Regions from separate parts of the Brachybacterium sp. ACRRE genome, predicted to be linked through region 1. Evidence: riboswitches for the same ligand, from Rfam matches in the RefSeq annotation. Region 1 holds a riboswitch; the other holds the start of a gene.
What was found. Region 1 has a riboswitch for thiamine pyrophosphate ahead of thiM (hydroxyethylthiazole kinase). Riboswitches for the same ligand answer to the same signal wherever they lie in the genome.

Region 1 (7,653 bases):
GCCGAGGACCCCGGCGCCGAGCTGCTCCCCTACTGCCTGAGCGGCGGCACCGACAACAAGCAGCTCGCCGGGCTCGGCATCACCGGCTACGGCTTCGCGCCCCTGCAGCTGCCCGCCGACCTCGACTTCGCTCCCCTGTTCCACGGCATCGACGAGCGCGTCCCGGTGGACTCGATCCGCTTCGGCGCCCGCGTGCTGCTGCGCCTGGTCTCCGACTGCTGAGACCGCCCACTCCCCCCCCCGGTTCTGCTTCTCCCTGCCCGCGCCCGGACTGCCCGCGGTTCGCATCGGCGTTCCCGCTCGGGCGCCCGACGCTCATCGTCCCGTGATTCCGGCACGCCAGGACCAGGTCGTCGGGCGTGGAATCATCGGCTCTCTTGCCTTCCGAGCACTCAGTTCTGGCGCAACTCGCCCACACCCCTGGGGTCAAGGTGCATCAATGCAGGAGCCTCCGAAGCAATGGCGCTCTCTGCACCGATAGACATGGGATGATTGGGGTCTTCGTCGACGAGGCCCCTGAACGCCCTGTCCGGGTGCAGCGTCCGTCGAGGCACGTCGTTCGGATGAGGTCGAGGAGGACCCATGCTGCCGATCAAGAAGACCCTGGACCGCATTCCCGGCGGGCTGATGCTCGTCCCCCTGTTCCTCGGTTCCCTCGTGAACACGCTGGTCCCGAAGCTCCCGGGCACGCTCGGCTCCTTCACGGAGGGCCTGGCGACCGGCACCGTGCCGATCCTCGCGGTGTGGTTCGTGTGCCTGGGTGCCACGATCTCCCTGCGTGCGACCGGGACGGTGCTGCGCAAGTCCGGCACGCTCCTGCTCACGAAGCTCGCCACGGCGTGGCTGGTCGCGGTCGTGTTCACGGCGCTGGTGCCCGGCGGGCACATCACCCACGGGATCCTGGCGGGGCTGTCCACGCTCGCGCTCGTCGCCGCGATGGACATGACGAATACCGGGCTCTACGCCTCGCTGATGAACCAGTTCGGCACGAAGGAGGAGGCGGGCGCCTTCGTCCTGATGAACATCGAGTCCGGACCGCTGATGACCCTGCTGGTCCTGGGCTCCACGGGCCTGGCGAGCTTCGACCCGGTCATCCTGGTCGGGCTGATCCTGCCCTTCGTGCTGGGCTATGCGCTGGGGAACCTGGACCCGCGGATGCGCGACTTCCTGGGAGCGGGAGTGCAGCCCCTCATCCCGTTCTTCGCCTTCGCTCTGGGGTGCGGCGTCGACCTCACCGTCATCCTCCGCACCGGCCTCCTGGGCATCGCCCTCGGACTCGCGGTCATCGTGATCACCAGCATCCCGCTGATCCTGTGCGACATCGTGATCGGACGGGGCAACGGGACCGCAGGCATCGCGGCCTCGAGCACCGCTGGAGCTGCGGTGGCCACGCCCCAGCTGGTCGCCGCGGTCTCCCCGCAGTTCCGCCCCATGGCCGAGACCGCCACCTCGCTCGTGGCGACGTCGCTCATCGTGACCTCGCTGGTCGTCCCGGTGATCACGGCCCTGTGGGCGCGCAACGCCCACCGGATCCCCCTCGCTCGACGGCGTCCCTCAGCGCTCGCCGCATCTCAGAGCGCCGCGCCGACCACGAGCCCCAGCGCAGCGGCGGCCGAGCCGACGACGAGCGATCCCAGCAGGTTGCCGAGGGCGTAGAGCACCCGGCGCTCCTGGAGCAGACGCGCGGTCTCGACGCTCGCTGTCGAGAAGGTGGTGTACCCGCCGAGGAAGCCCGCCCCCAGGACCACCTGCAGCTCGGGACTCAGCAGCTGGGCGCCGAGCATCCCTGTGACCAGGCCCAGCAGTAGCGAGCCGCTGACGTTGATGAGCACGGTCCCCCAGGGCATGGCGCCGGAGACACGTGAGCGCACGATTCCGTCGACCACGAAGCGGGCGACCGCACCGACGCCGCCGGCGAGGCTGAGCAGGACGAAGACCGCGGCGCTCATCGGGCGGCCTCCTCATGGGGCCGACGCGACGTGCGCCGGGAGGCGGCCAGGATGCCGGCGACAGCGAAGAGCACGCCGAGGACCACGCTGACCAGGCCGAAGGCCGCGCCGACGAGGACCCGCCCGTCGGCCATGAGCTGATCGACGGCGAGAGCGAGCGAGCTGTACGAGGTGAAGCCGCCCATCACCCCGGTGCCCAGGGACAGCCGCAGAGCGCGGCGCACGCCCTGGTCGGGCCCGCTGCGGGCGAGGGCCTCCAGGAGGATGCCGAGGAGGAAGGCGCCCGCGAGGTTGATCGCGAACAGGGAAATAGGCACTCCGCCGAGCTCCGGGACGGCGAGCGTCAGGGCCTCGCGGGCGGCCGTGCCGAGCGTTCCGCCGATCAGCACCAGGGCGATCGAGCCCGGTCGCAGGTGCAGGGGCCGGACGCGCGCGGGGAGGAGGACGTCTGGTGCAGTGGTGTTTCCCGGAGCAGTGATGTCGCTCGGCGCTGTCGTGCCGCCCGGCGGATCAGGACTCTCAACGTCGGGGTCGAGCGGGATCTCGGGATGCGGGTCCTCGGGTCGGGTCACGGATCACTCCTGTTCAGCGTCGGGCGGGCGCGCGCGACCGCCGGATCCCGGCGCGCGAGGGTCGCGCTCCGGGAACGAACAGGGACCGTTGTCGATCATCGAGGTTGGGTACGGCGGGCCCCACCGCCGTGCCGGCGGGCCCGAGGGCGGCCGACGCGCACCATTGAACGCCGCGCGGGCCGAACGGGGCAAGTCACCGCCGGCAGCGTCGGCCCTCCAGGCCGGGTCCGCCGTCAGTCCTGGCCCGTCCCCCAGGCCTCCTTGAGCCGGGCGACGTGGTCGCCGAGGATCTCCGCCATGTCCACCGAGGGGTCGATGAGCCATTGCAGCTGCAGCCCGTCCATGAGGGCGACCGTCTCCCGGGCGATGCGCTCGACGGGGGCGTCCTCGCGCACGTCGCCCTTCTCCTGGTCCAGGCGCAGGCAGCGGGTCAGCGACTCCATGACGGCCTCGAAGTGCTCGAGCATCCACTCGTGCGCGGGGTGGTCGGGGGTGGTGGCCTCGCCCGTGACCGTCGCGTAGAGGAGCACGATCTGGCGGCGCTGCATGTTCAGCCCGGCCACGTGCACCAGATGGTCGAAGGCGGACCAGGGCGTGGATCCCTCGGGCGGCATGGGGTCGCTGTCCACGGCGTCGCGATGGGCGAGCACGGCCCCCAGCAGCGACTTCTTCGAGGGGAAGTGATGGGCGAGGCCGGACGGCGAGATCCCGGCGCCCTCGGCGACCTGCGCCATGGAGGTCGCTCCGAAGCCCTGACGGGCGATGAGGTCGACGGCGGTCCGCAGCGCCTGCTCGCGGACGACCGCGGAGTCCTGCCCGCGGGGCCGCCCCGGGCGCCGACGGACCGGACGCTTCTCGGCGGCCCCCTTGGCGGTGCTGCGCTCGCGCGGCTCGCGCGCGGCGACGGTCCCCTCGGCGGCGCTCGCGGTCGCGGCGGCGCGCGTGGTCTGGTCGGTGTTCATGGGCTCCCCTTCGGCACAGGTCTCCGTCGACCTGGGACGAGAGCGGGCCGGTGCGATCGTGCCGCACCGGCCCGTCATCAATGTGTCACCCCTACTATTTCACGCCGCGGATGAACATCGTGAGCACAGCGCCGATGACGCCCGAGATCGCGGCGGCCACGAAGAGGACCGTGAAGTCGGTGCCCCCGCCGATGCGGGCGAGGAGCATCCCGCCCAGGGCCGGGGCGATCGACTGCGGCAGGGCGTTGGCCATGTTGAAGACGCCCAGGTCCTTGCCGGAGGTCTTGCGGTCCGGCAGCACCTCGAAGACGAGCGCGAGGTCGACGGCGAGATAGGTGCCGTAGGCGAGGCCCATGATCGCCTCGCACAGGAAGAACCCGCCGACCGAGTCGACGTGGGCGAGCATGTAGGTGCCCAGTCCGAAGACGAGGATCGACCCCGCCACGAGCACCTTGCGACGTCCGATCCGGTCGGAGATCCACCCGGCGGCCAGCCCGGCGACCATGGAGAGCACCGTGTAGATCGTGACGCCGGTGGCGACCGCGGTCGCCGCCGCCACGTCCTCCAGACCCAGGTGGTTGGTCATGAACAGCACGCGGAAGCTGATGAAGAGGTAGGAGGCCATGATGATCATGAAGCGCCCCCACCAGGCCAGCCCGAAGTCGGGGAAGCGGATCGGGTTCGTCCAGAACGAGGTCACGAGCTCGCGCAGGTTGAACGGGTAGCGGTTCTGCTTGAGCACCGGATCCGGGAGCATCAGGGCGTAGATCGTCACCAGCAGGAAGCCGATCACGGCCGGGATCATGAACAGCCCCAGCATCGTGCCGCCGAAGAGGCGGGCGCACCAGGTCGCGGCCATGATGGCGGTGTTCTGGGCGATGCCCACGATGCCGGAGACCTTGCCGTACTGCTCGTCGGGCAGCTGATCGGCGAGGGAGGCGGTGTAGGCCGCGTACGCCATGTTCGCGCAGGCCTGGGCGATGAACCAGCCGCACGCCAGCACGACGACGTTCGGGGCGAGCGCCATCAGCAGCATCGCGGCGCACATCGCGAGGGCCCCGCCGATGATCCACGGTCGGCGCCGTCCCAGCCCCGATCGCGTGCGGTCCGAGAGGCGCCCGCCGAGGGCGTTGAAGACGAGCGCCGCGATCGCACCGGGGGCGATCGCCGCGGCGGCGATCGTGGCCTGCTCCGCCGGGATGTCCGAGAGCGTGCGGGCCTTCATCTGGACCGACACGGTCGCGGGGCCCATCAGCGCGAGGAAGAGACCGAACTGTCCCAGAAAGATCCCGGCGACGTACCAGAGCGGCTTCTTCTCGGCGGGCCTGATGCCCATCGCGGGCACGCGCAGTCGCGGGCCGAGGATATTGGGGCTGCCCGTCGGGTCGACGGTCGGGTCGACCTCGAGGTCGGGTGCGGCAGTGGACACGGGAGACTCCTTCGTCATGACCGTCGGGCGATGCTCGCGACGCTGTGCGTGCGGTCCGTGCGACCGTGCCGAAAGTATTAGTTGGTCTGAACTATTTTGTCGAGCCGCATCCTGCCGCACGGACGTCCGGGACGCCCGCCCGACGCCCTGAGCTGGCCACCCGGCGCCACGTCGTGCCGCACATCACAGACCCTGACCACAGGGGATCCGCGGCACCACGGACGTGCGCTGCGTCGTGCCGACGAGGGCCGGGCGGCGTTCCCGACCTCCCTTCGCGCGCGCTAGGCTCGTCGGCACGTGACACGGGGTGCCGCCGACGGCGGCTGAGAGCAGACCCGTCGAACCTGATCCAGTCAGCGCTGGCGTAGGGAATGTCCGAAGCCGCGGCCGGGTGCCGACGATCCTCGAGGGTCGTCGACGACCACCCGCCGCGGCCGCGCCGGCCCCTCGCCCCGACGAGAGGAGCCCGATTGGCCCCCGCAACCCCCGCAGACGGCGTCCCCGAGGTCGCCGCCGATCCCTCCGCGCGCCCCGCGTCACGCGTCGGTCCCGTCGATCCCGCAGGGCTCGCCGCCCGCTGTGGCGAGCTGCTGGACGCGGTGCGCGAGCGCGGTCCGCTGGTCCACGCGATCACGAACTCCGTGGTCACGAACGTGACGGCGAACGTGGTGCTCGCGATCGGCGCCGCCCCGGCGATGGTCGATATCGTCGGCGAGGCCGGCGACTTCGCCGCGGTCGCCGACGGTCTCCTCGTCAACCTGGGCACTCCCGCGCCCGAGCAGCGCGAGGCCATGCACGAGGCGGTCGCAGGAGCGCGTCGCGTCGGGACGCCATGGGTCCTGGACCCGGTCGCGATCGGATCACTGCGGGTGCGCACGCCTCTGGCTGCCGAGCTCGTGGCGCAGGGGCCGACCGCCGTGCGCGGCAACGCCTCGGAGATCCTCGCCCTCGCCGGCGAGGGCACCGGCGGCCGGGGCGTCGACTCCTCCGACCCGATCGACGCGGCCGTCGCGGCGGCGACCCGCCTCGCGCGCACGCACGGCGCCGTGGTCGCGGTCTCCGGCGAGCGCGACCTCATCACCGACGGGAGCACGCTCGTGGAGGTGGGCGGCGGCAGTGCGCTGCTGACCCGGATGACCGGCGGGGGCTGCGCCCTGGGCGCCGTGATCGCGGCCTTCCTGGGCGTGCGCGGCGAGGGAGCACCTGCGCTCGAGGCCGTCGTCGCCGCACACGCCGCCTACTCCGCGGCGGCCGAGCGCGCCGCCTCCGGGGCCGACGGGCCGGGCACCTTCGCGCCCCGGCTGCTCGACGCCCTCGCTGCGATCGGCCCGGACGAGCTCCGAGCGCCGGGCCGCCTGCACGTCGGCGCCGCGACTCCGGGCGGTACCGGGGATCACGGCGACACCGTGGATCAGGGCGACGGGGGCGAGGCGGCATGAGGCCCTCGAGCGAGGAGCTCGGCCTGTACCTCGTCACCGACGCCGCGCTGTGCGGTGCGCGCGGCATCGTCCGCACGGTCGAGCTCGCCGTCGAGGGCGGCGCGCGGGTGGTGCAGCTGCGGGAGAAGCACGCGGACCTCGCCGAGCACGTGCGCCTCCTGGAGCGTCTCGCGCGGGTGATCGATGCGCGTGCGCTGCTGCTGGTGAACGACCGTGTGGACGCCGCCGTGGCGGCGCGCGAGCGCGGGATCCGCGTGGACGGCGTGCATCTGGGGCAGGGCGACGAGGACGTGCGCCGTGCCCGCGATCTGCTCGGGCCCGACGCCGTCATCGGGCTCAGCGCGAACACGTCGGCGCACCTGGACGCCGTGGCCGCACTGCCCGAGGGCACCGTCGACCACGTGGGCATCGGCGCGATCCGCGCGACCGCCACCAAGGCGGATCATCCGCCGGCCCTCGGCATCGAGGGGTTCGCGCTGCTCGCGGCCGCCTCCCCGGTGCCGAGCGTCGCGATCGGCGGGATCACTGCGGCCGACGTCCCGGCCCTGCGGCGCGCGGGCGCCTCGGGCTGCGCGGTGGTCTCGGCGGTCTGCGCGGCCGACGATCCCCTGCGCGCGGCACGGGTGCTCTGCGCGGCCTGGAGCGGAGCCGCATCGGATCAGTGAGCGGGGCCCTCGCCCGTGGGAAGGAGTCAGCGATCCGGCGTCGCCTCGCCGTCCCACAGCTCGAAGAAGTGGTGCAGCGGCCCGTGGCCGCGGCCCACGTCGAGGCGGTCGCTCGCGGCGAGCGCTCCGTGGAGGTACTCCTTGGCGCCCCGCACGGCGTCCTCGACGGACATGCGCGGCAGCCGGGCGGCGATCGCCGCGGAGAGCGTGCAGCCGGTGCCGTGGTCGTTGGTGGTCTCGATGCGCGGGGCGGGCAGCTCGAGGATGCCCTCGCTCCCGCACAGCAGGTCGGTGCTGGTGGGCGACCCCTCGAGGTGGCCGCCCTTGAGGAGGACGCTGCGCGGTCCGAGGGCCAGCAGGTCGTGGGCGCGCCGACGCATCTCCGCCTCGCTCCAGTCGGGCTCCTCCCCCAGCAGCACCGCGGCCTCGGGCAGGTTCGGGGTGAGGACGTCGGCGAGGGGCACGAGCTGCTCGCGCACGGCGTCGACCGCGTCCTCGTCCAGGAGGCGGTCGCCGCTCTTGGCGACCATCACGGGGTCCAGGACGATCCTGCGCGCGCCGTGGCGGCGCAGGCGCTCGGCGATCACCTCCGTGATCGCGGCGTTCGCGACCATGCCGATCTTCACGGCGTCCACCT
Region 2 (7,653 bases), on a different contig from region 1:
TCGCGGACCCGGCAACGTGCGCGGAGGAGGGATGGCAGGGAGGCCGCCGGGGAGAACTCTACGGACATCTCGGACGGCCGACCCGACGTCTCGCGACCCGACGCCGCGGCGGACGGGCCGTGGCGGAGCCGGATCGCCGTGCGCCCTCCGTCGGCGCCTGACCGCTCGTCCAGCTCCCGTTCACCTCTTGATTCCTGCGTGCTACACGCATACTCTTGCGCAAACCAGCAATAACCCGCATCGTCACGCTCAAAGAGGAGACGTCATGCCCATGGTCCGTCACACCCTTCCCGCCCTCGAGGCACCGATCGGGCAGGTGGGCGCATGACCACCGCCGAACTCACCAGCCTCTTGGATCCGCGGCTCATCCGTCTGGATCTCACCGCCACCACTCGTGAGGATGCGATCCGCGAGCTCACGGAGTCGCTCGTCGCCACAGGCCATGTCGAGGATCCCGCGGGGTTCGTCCGGGACGTGATCGCCCGTGAGGAGCTCGGTCCCACCGGCCTCGGACAGGGCATCGCGATCCCTCATGGCAAGTCCGCCGGGGTTCGAGAGACCACGGTGGCGATCGGGCGCACCTCCGCGCCGCTGACGTGGCCCTCGCTCGACGGCGATCCCGTCACCGCGCTCATCCTCTTCGCCGTACGCGAGGAGGACGCGGACACCACCCACCTGCGCCTTCTCCAGAAGGTCGCCATCCTCCTGGCGTCCGACGACTTCATCCGCGAGCTGCACGAGGCTCGTACCGCCGACGAGGTCGTCTCGCTCATCACCACTCGCACGAAGGAGTCCGACAAGTGAAGTTCGTCGCCGTCGCCGCCTGCACATCCGGCATCGCCCACACCTACATCGCCAAGGAGAAGATCCTCAACGCCGCGAAGACCCTGGGATGGGAGGCCGCGGTCGAGACCCAGGGAACCATCGGCACCGAGACCCCGCTGGCCCCGGAGGAGATCGCCGAGGCCGACTTCGTCCTCCTCGCCGTCGACATCAAGATCGGTGGTCGCGAGAGGTTCGAGGGGAAGCAGATCGTCGAGGTCGGCACCAGCACCGTGATCGCCTCGCCGACGAAGCTGCTCTCGGCCATCGAGCAGAAGCTGACGGCGGCCTGAGATGTCCACGCACACGACCGCCTCCCCCGGCACCGAAACCCGCAGGCTGCCGCGCCCCGAGCTCAAGAAGCACGCGCTCACGGCGATCTCGTACATGCTCCCGCTGGTCGTCGCCTCCGGCCTGCTGATCGCCATCGGCAACCTCACCGGCGGCGAGGTCATCGAGGACTACACGGCGCACTACACCTGGCAGTCGGCCCTGCTGTCACTGGGCGTGCTCGGGATGGGACTGCTCCCGCCCGTCATCTCCGCGGCGATCGCCTACTCGATCGCCGATCGCCCGGGCATCGCGCCCGGCCTCCTCATCGGCACCATCGCCGGCTCGATCGGCGCCGGCTTCCTGGGAGGGATGCTGGGCGGCTTCCTCGTCGGCTGGTTCGTGCTCTGGCTGCGCCGGCACCTCAGGGTGCCCGTCTGGGCCGAGGGCCTGATGCCGATGATGATCCTGCCTCTGCTGGGCACGCTGGTGATCGGGCTGCTCATGTACTTCGTGATCGGCGTGCCGATCGTATGGGCCACCTCTGCGCTCACACAGTTCCTCTCGAGCATGCAGGGGTCCATGCGCCTGGGCTTCGGAGCGATCCTGGGCGGCATGGCCGCCTTCGACTTCGGAGGCCCCGTCAACAAGACCGCCTCCCTGTTCGCGGACGGCCTGCTGCTCGAGGGCGTGCAGGATCCGGAGGCGGTGAAGGTCCTGGCCTCGATGGTCCCGCCCTTCGGCGTCGGCTTCTCGTTCCTGCTCAGCAAGATCTTCCATCGGCCGATCTACTCGAGCCAGGAGCGCGACAACATCAAGATCGCCCTTCCCATGGGCGTCTGCATGATCACCGAGGGCGTCATCCCCATCGCCGCGGCCGACATCCTGCGCGTGGTCGTCGCCTGCACCAGCGGCGCGGCAGTCGGCGGCGCCCTGTCGATGTGGTGGGGCATCGGATCCCCGGTCCCCTCGGGGGGACTGTTCATCGTTCCCGCGATGACCGATCCGTTCCTGTTCCTGGCGTCCCTGGCCGCCGGCTCCTTCGTCACGGGCGTCATCCTCTTCGCCTGGAAGAAGCGCGTGCTCGAAGGCGCAGAGGCGCCCGAGGCCGCAGCCGTGATGGAGGACGAGAAGGAGCTCGACCTCTCGGACATCCGCTTCAGCTGACCCGCTCTGCCCCCGCCCGTCGCGCACGAAGGAGATCGCATGTATCAGCCCATGGGCCCGATGATCCGTGAGGCCTACGAGAACGGCTACGCCGTCCTGGCCGTCAACGCCCTGAACCTCGAGACCGCCCGCAGCATCATCCGCGCTGCAGAGGCGGCCCGCTCCCCCGTCATCATCGACTTCTACGAAGGCCTGCTCGTCGACCATCTCCCCGCACGAGTGCTGGTCGACGGGGTCCGTGCGCTCGCACGGGAGGCGTCCGTGCCCGTGGCGATCAGCATCGACCACGGCAAGCACGAACACCTCGTCCGCCAGACGATCCATGCCGGTTTCACCAGCGCGATGATGGACGCCTCCGAGCTCCCCTTCGAGGAGAACGTGGAGGTCGTCCGACGCATCGTCGAGTTCGCCCAGGCGTACGGCACCTCCATCGAGGGCGAGGTCGGCGGCATGGGTGCGGTGGCCGGCGACGCTTTCACCCGTGAGGAGATGATGACGGACCCGCAGCAGGCCGCCGAGTTCGTGCGCGCCACCGGCGTGGACGCGCTGGCCGTCTCCTACGGCTCCAGCCACGGGCTCCTGCCCGAGGGGTTCGTGCCCGTCCTGGAGTTCGACCGACTCGAGCGCATCAACGAGGCATGCGGGACGCCGCTGGTGCTGCACGGCGGCTCGGGGACCTCGCCGGAAGACCTGCAGCGCTCGGTCGCCAACGGCGTCGCCAAGATCAACATGGGGGCCGACTTCATGCACGCGAACGCGCGCGGATTCGTGGACGCGCACCACGAGGATCCCGACCGGGAGCTCTTCGAGCTGCTGGCGTTCGCGGACGCCGCCGCCCAACGGACGGTGCGCGCATACATGGAACCGTGCGGAAGCGTGGGCCGGGCGCGCTGAGCAGGTGAGCCTGTGGACACCCGCGCGCAGGGGAATCGGGTGTCGGCCGTCGACCGTCAGCGGGGGTGGATGACCTCCACTCCCGCTTCGGCGAGGGCGCGCCCCAGTTCTGCATCGGGCTGAGCGTCCGTCACCAGCACGTCCGCCATCTCCAGCGCCCCGATCTTGGCGAAGACGCTGCGCCCGAGCTTCGTGGAGTCGGCGAGGACCACGACGCGGTCCGAGCGACGCATCATCTCCCGCATGAGACCGGCCTCGGAGACGTTCCCGGTGGAGAATCCCTGCTGCGCCGAGACCGCGCCGACGCCGATGAACGCCAGGTCGCAGCGCACGTCGAACTCGTCGGCCCGGTCGATGCCGAGGCTCGAGGAGATCGGGCCGGTCGTGGCCTGGGCGCTCACGCGCACGGCGCCGCCGACCATGAAGATCTCGTCGGCGACGCCGGCGGAGAGCGCTGCGGGAAGATGCAGGTTGTTCGTGATGATGCGCAAGCCCGCCCCTGCGGGAAGGTGCCTGGCGAGCGCGATGGCCGTCGTGCCACCGTTGATCATGAGGGTGCCGTCGCCGCCGACGAGCTCCGCCGCGAGCTTGCCGATCGTCTCCTTCGCGCTCGAGTGCAAGCGCGACCGCACGTCCAGTCCCGTATCCGTCCGGGGCACCAGGGTGGGGCTCACCGCACCCCCGTGGGTGCGCAGGAGGGTTCCGGAGGCGTCGAGTTCGTCCAGGTCACGCCGGATCGTGTCTGCCGAGACCGAGAAGTGCTGCGCGAGCTCGGTGACGGACACCTGACCGGACTCCAGGACGAAGGCCACGAGGTCGGCCTTGCGCCGGGCGGGCAGGTGTCCTCCGCGCGATCCGCTTCCGCTGCCCGTGCGCCGGCTCGATGTCATCAGGGTCCCTTCGTCGCGTCCGTCCACCACCCACAAGCATCGTCGCCAGGGTTGCCTCCCATGGTACCCAAGCATAGGATCGAACAGACCCGCAGAAACACGCAGAAACCCGATACGCAAAGACGCATCGAGAAGGGCAGGCCATCGTGCTGCTGAGTGGCAAGGACCTCCTGGCGGTCGCGAACGAGAACTCGTTCGCCGTCCCCGCGTTCAATGTCAGCGACTACGCCATGCTCAAGGGCCTCGTGGAGGTGAGCGAGGAGACGGAGGCGCCGCTGCTGGTGGCGATCCATCCCGACGAGCTCAGCCACGTGGGCACCGAGTTCATCCCGTCGGTCATCGCGTGGGCGCACCGCGCGAGCGTCCCCGTCTCGATCCACCTGGACCACGGCGCCACCCTGGACCAGGTGCTCCTGGCGATCCAGGCGGGCTTCACGTCCGTGATGATCGACGGCTCGCTGCTGCCCTTCGAGGAGAACATCGCGACGACCGCCGAGGTCGTGCGCGTGGCCCATGCGGTCGGCGTCTCCGTCGAGGGCGAGCTGGGCACGATCGGCCAGCTCGACGAGCAGGCCGAGAAGGGCGCCTCCAAGATCATCTACACCGACCCCGACGATGCCGACCGGTTCCTCGAGCGCACCGGCGTCGACTCGCTCGCGATCGCGATCGGCACCAGCCATGGGCTCTACCCCTCGTCGATCACCCCGAAGCTTCGCCTCGACCTCCTCGAGACCATCAAGAGCCGTGTGGAGATCCCGCTGGTGCTGCACGGCGGCTCCGGCAACCCCGATGCGGAGATCGCGGGCGCCGTGGAGCGGGGCATCAACAAGATCAACATCTCCAGCGACATCAAGGCGGCGTACCACCAGGCCGTGCGCGAGGTGCTCGCGGACCCGTCCCTGCGTGAGCCCAACGTCATCCAGCCGCTCGCGATCCCGGCGATGAAGAAGGTCGCCGAGCACAAGATCGACCTGTTCCAGGCCCGCGGCAAGGCCTCGCTGTACTGATTCGCTTCTTCCGTCGTCGCGCAGACACGCGATCCCGCTGGACCCCGGGCGTTCCTCCGTGCAGGAGGCTCCCGGGGTTCTTGCATGCGGGGACCGTGCGCCATCGGCAGTGCAGGGCACGCCCCGGCCCCGTGCTACGGTCGTCGCCGATCCCTCGGGTGCCCGTCGCAACGGGCTGAGATCGGACTGACGCTGTCCGAGTACCGACCGAACCTGCTCCGGGTCATGCCGGCGAAGGAAGAAGGAGAGCGACTGCATGTCTGCACGCCCCGAGAACTACCCCACCCACGCCCTCGGCCACCTCGAGGACCCTGCGCACGACATCCGCGTGCCGATCACGAGGATCGCCCAGGACGACTCCCCCACCGGGACGCCGAACCCGCCGCTCGAGGTCTACCGGACCGCCGGTCCGGGCAGTGAGCCCGAGGAGGGGCTGCCGCCTCTGCGCGAGAACTGGATCCGCGATCGAGGCGATGTCGAGGAGTACACGGGCCGCGCCCGCGACCTGGCCGATGACGGCCGCGGGGCCGTGCGCCGCGGCGAGGCGAGCGCCGAATGGCGCGGTGCGCGTCGTGCGCCCGTCCGCTCGGTCGACGGGCGCACCGTCACGCAGATGCACTACGCCCGTCGGGGCGAGATCACCCCCGAGATGCGGTTTGTTGCGCTGCGGGAGGACTGTGACGTCGAGGTGGTGCGCGAGGAGCTCGCCGCAGGCCGCGCGATCATCCCCGCGAACGTGAACCACCCCGAGGCCGAACCGATGATCATCGGCCGGCGCTTCCTGGTGAAGATCAACGCGAACATCGGGAACTCGGCGGTGACCTCGTCGATCGCCGAGGAGGTCTCCAAGCTCGAGTGGGCCACCCGCTGGGGTGCGGACACCGTCATGGACCTGTCCACGGGCGATGACATCCACACCACCCGCGAGTGGATCCTGCGCAACTCCCCCGTGCCGATCGGCACCGTCCCGATCTACCAGGCCCTGGAGAAGGTGAACGGCGACGCGAACGCCCTCACCTGGGAGATCTTCCGGGACACGGTGATCGAGCAGGCCGAGCAGGGCGTGGACTACATGACGATCCACGCCGGCGTGCTGCTGCGCTACGTGCCGCTGACGGCGAACCGGGTGACGGGCATCGTCTCGCGCGGCGGTTCGATCCTGGCCGGATGGTGCCTGGCACGGCACCGCGAGAACTTCCTCTACGAGCACTACGACGAGCTCTGCGAGATCTTCGCCCGCTACGACGTCGCCTTCTCGCTCGGCGACGGACTGCGGCCCGGATCGCTCGCGGATGCGAACGACGCCGCTCAGTTCGCCGAGCTCGACACCCTCGCGGAGCTCACCCGCCGCGCCTGGGAGCACGACGTGCAGGTGATGGTCGAGGGCCCGGGCCACGTGCCGCTGCACCTGGTGCGCGAGAACGTGGAGCGCCAGCAGGAGCTGTGCCACGGCGCGCCGTTCTACACGCTCGGCCCGCTGGTCACCGACGTCGCCCCTGCATACGACCACATCACCTCAGCGATCGGGGCGACAGAGATCGCCCGCTACGGCACCGCGATGCTCTGCTACGTCACCCCGAAGGAGCACCTGGGTCTGCCCGATCGCGACGACGTGAAGAGGGGCGTGATCACCTACAAGATCGCCGCTCATGCGGCCGACGTCGCCAAGGACCACCCGGGCGCCCGCCAGCGGGACGACGCCCTGTCGAAAGCGCGCTTCGAGTTCCGCTGGCGAGACCAGTTCGGGCTGTCCCTGGACCCGCAGCTCGCCGAGGAGTACCACGACGAGACCCTGCCGGCCGAGCCCGCGAAGACCGCGCACTTCTGCTCGATGTGCGGGCCGAAGTTCTGCTCGATGAAGATCTCGCAGGACATCCGAGACGAGTTCGGCGGCGAGGCCGCCCAGCAGGAGATCGCGGCGGCGGGCATGGCGGAGAAGTCCCGGGAGTTCCGCGAGCGCGGCGGGACCGTGTATCTGCCGGAGCCCGGGGTCGGGGTGCCGGTGGGTGAATAAGTTCCCACGACCCGAGGACCCCATCTGAACGTTGGAGGACGCTCGCCGCACACCCGACACATTCCGACACACGCCGACGCGCACCGGCCGGCGACCTCCACAATCGTTCCCATGCCCCCGACGATGGACCCCTCCTCCAACGCGCTCGAAAACAGCTCCGCGCACCCCGCTCCCGGCTCTGGCACCGGCCCCGACGCGAACGTGCCCCTGCGCGTCTCCTCCGCGGCCGACGTCAGCCGGATCCTCTCCGCGCTCGGATCGCGCGACCCGAAGGCGACCGCGGTGATCCTGCTGGCCCTCGGCGGGATCTTCATGGACGCCTACGACTTCTCCTCGATCGCCTTCGGACTGCCCGCCATCAAGGAGCAGTTCGGCCTCGACGGCTTCATGACGGGCCTGGTCAACGCCTCGATCATGGTCGGTGCGGTGGTCGGGGCCCTGGCCGGCGGCTACCTCGTGGACCGCTTCGGCCGGTACCGGCTGTTCATGGCGGACATGGTCTTCTTCGTCGTCGCGGCGCTCGGCAGCGCGCTGGCGCCGGAGGTCTGGTCCCTCATCGGATTCCGGTTCGTCATGGGCATCGGCGTCG

Region 2: another riboswitch for thiamine pyrophosphate. It lies ahead of thiC (phosphomethylpyrimidine synthase ThiC); the one in region 1 lies ahead of thiM (hydroxyethylthiazole kinase).

Annotation. Positions count from the first base shown of each region.
Region 1 covers NZ_JAKRMO010000027.1:14,340-21,992, reverse strand. The annotation lists gene MHY49_RS09620 (M20/M25/M40 family metallo-hydrolase) at 1-222, shown strand, start outside; gene MHY49_RS09615 (2-keto-3-deoxygluconate permease) at 583-1,656, shown strand; gene crcB (fluoride efflux transporter CrcB) at 1,572-1,949, opposite strand; gene MHY49_RS09605 (CrcB family protein) at 1,946-2,521, opposite strand; gene MHY49_RS09600 (TetR/AcrR family transcriptional regulator) at 2,755-3,483, opposite strand; gene MHY49_RS09595 (MFS transporter) at 3,578-4,912, opposite strand; TPP riboswitch at 5,206-5,301, shown strand; gene thiM (hydroxyethylthiazole kinase) at 5,383-6,351, shown strand; gene thiE (thiamine phosphate synthase) at 6,348-7,016, shown strand; gene thiD (bifunctional hydroxymethylpyrimidine kinase/phosphomethylpyrimidine kinase) at 7,043-7,653, opposite strand, start outside.
Region 2 covers NZ_JAKRMO010000067.1:5,713-13,365, reverse strand. The annotation lists gene MHY49_RS16070 (PTS sugar transporter subunit IIA) at 325-804, shown strand; gene MHY49_RS16065 (fructose PTS transporter subunit IIB) at 801-1,115, shown strand; gene MHY49_RS16060 (PTS fructose transporter subunit IIC) at 1,117-2,259, shown strand; gene MHY49_RS16055 (class II fructose-bisphosphate aldolase) at 2,299-3,153, shown strand; gene MHY49_RS16050 (DeoR/GlpR family DNA-binding transcription regulator) at 3,210-4,043, opposite strand; gene MHY49_RS16045 (ketose-bisphosphate aldolase) at 4,190-5,050, shown strand; TPP riboswitch at 5,195-5,309, shown strand; gene thiC (phosphomethylpyrimidine synthase ThiC) at 5,307-7,064, shown strand; gene MHY49_RS16035 (MFS transporter) at 7,176-7,653, shown strand, end outside.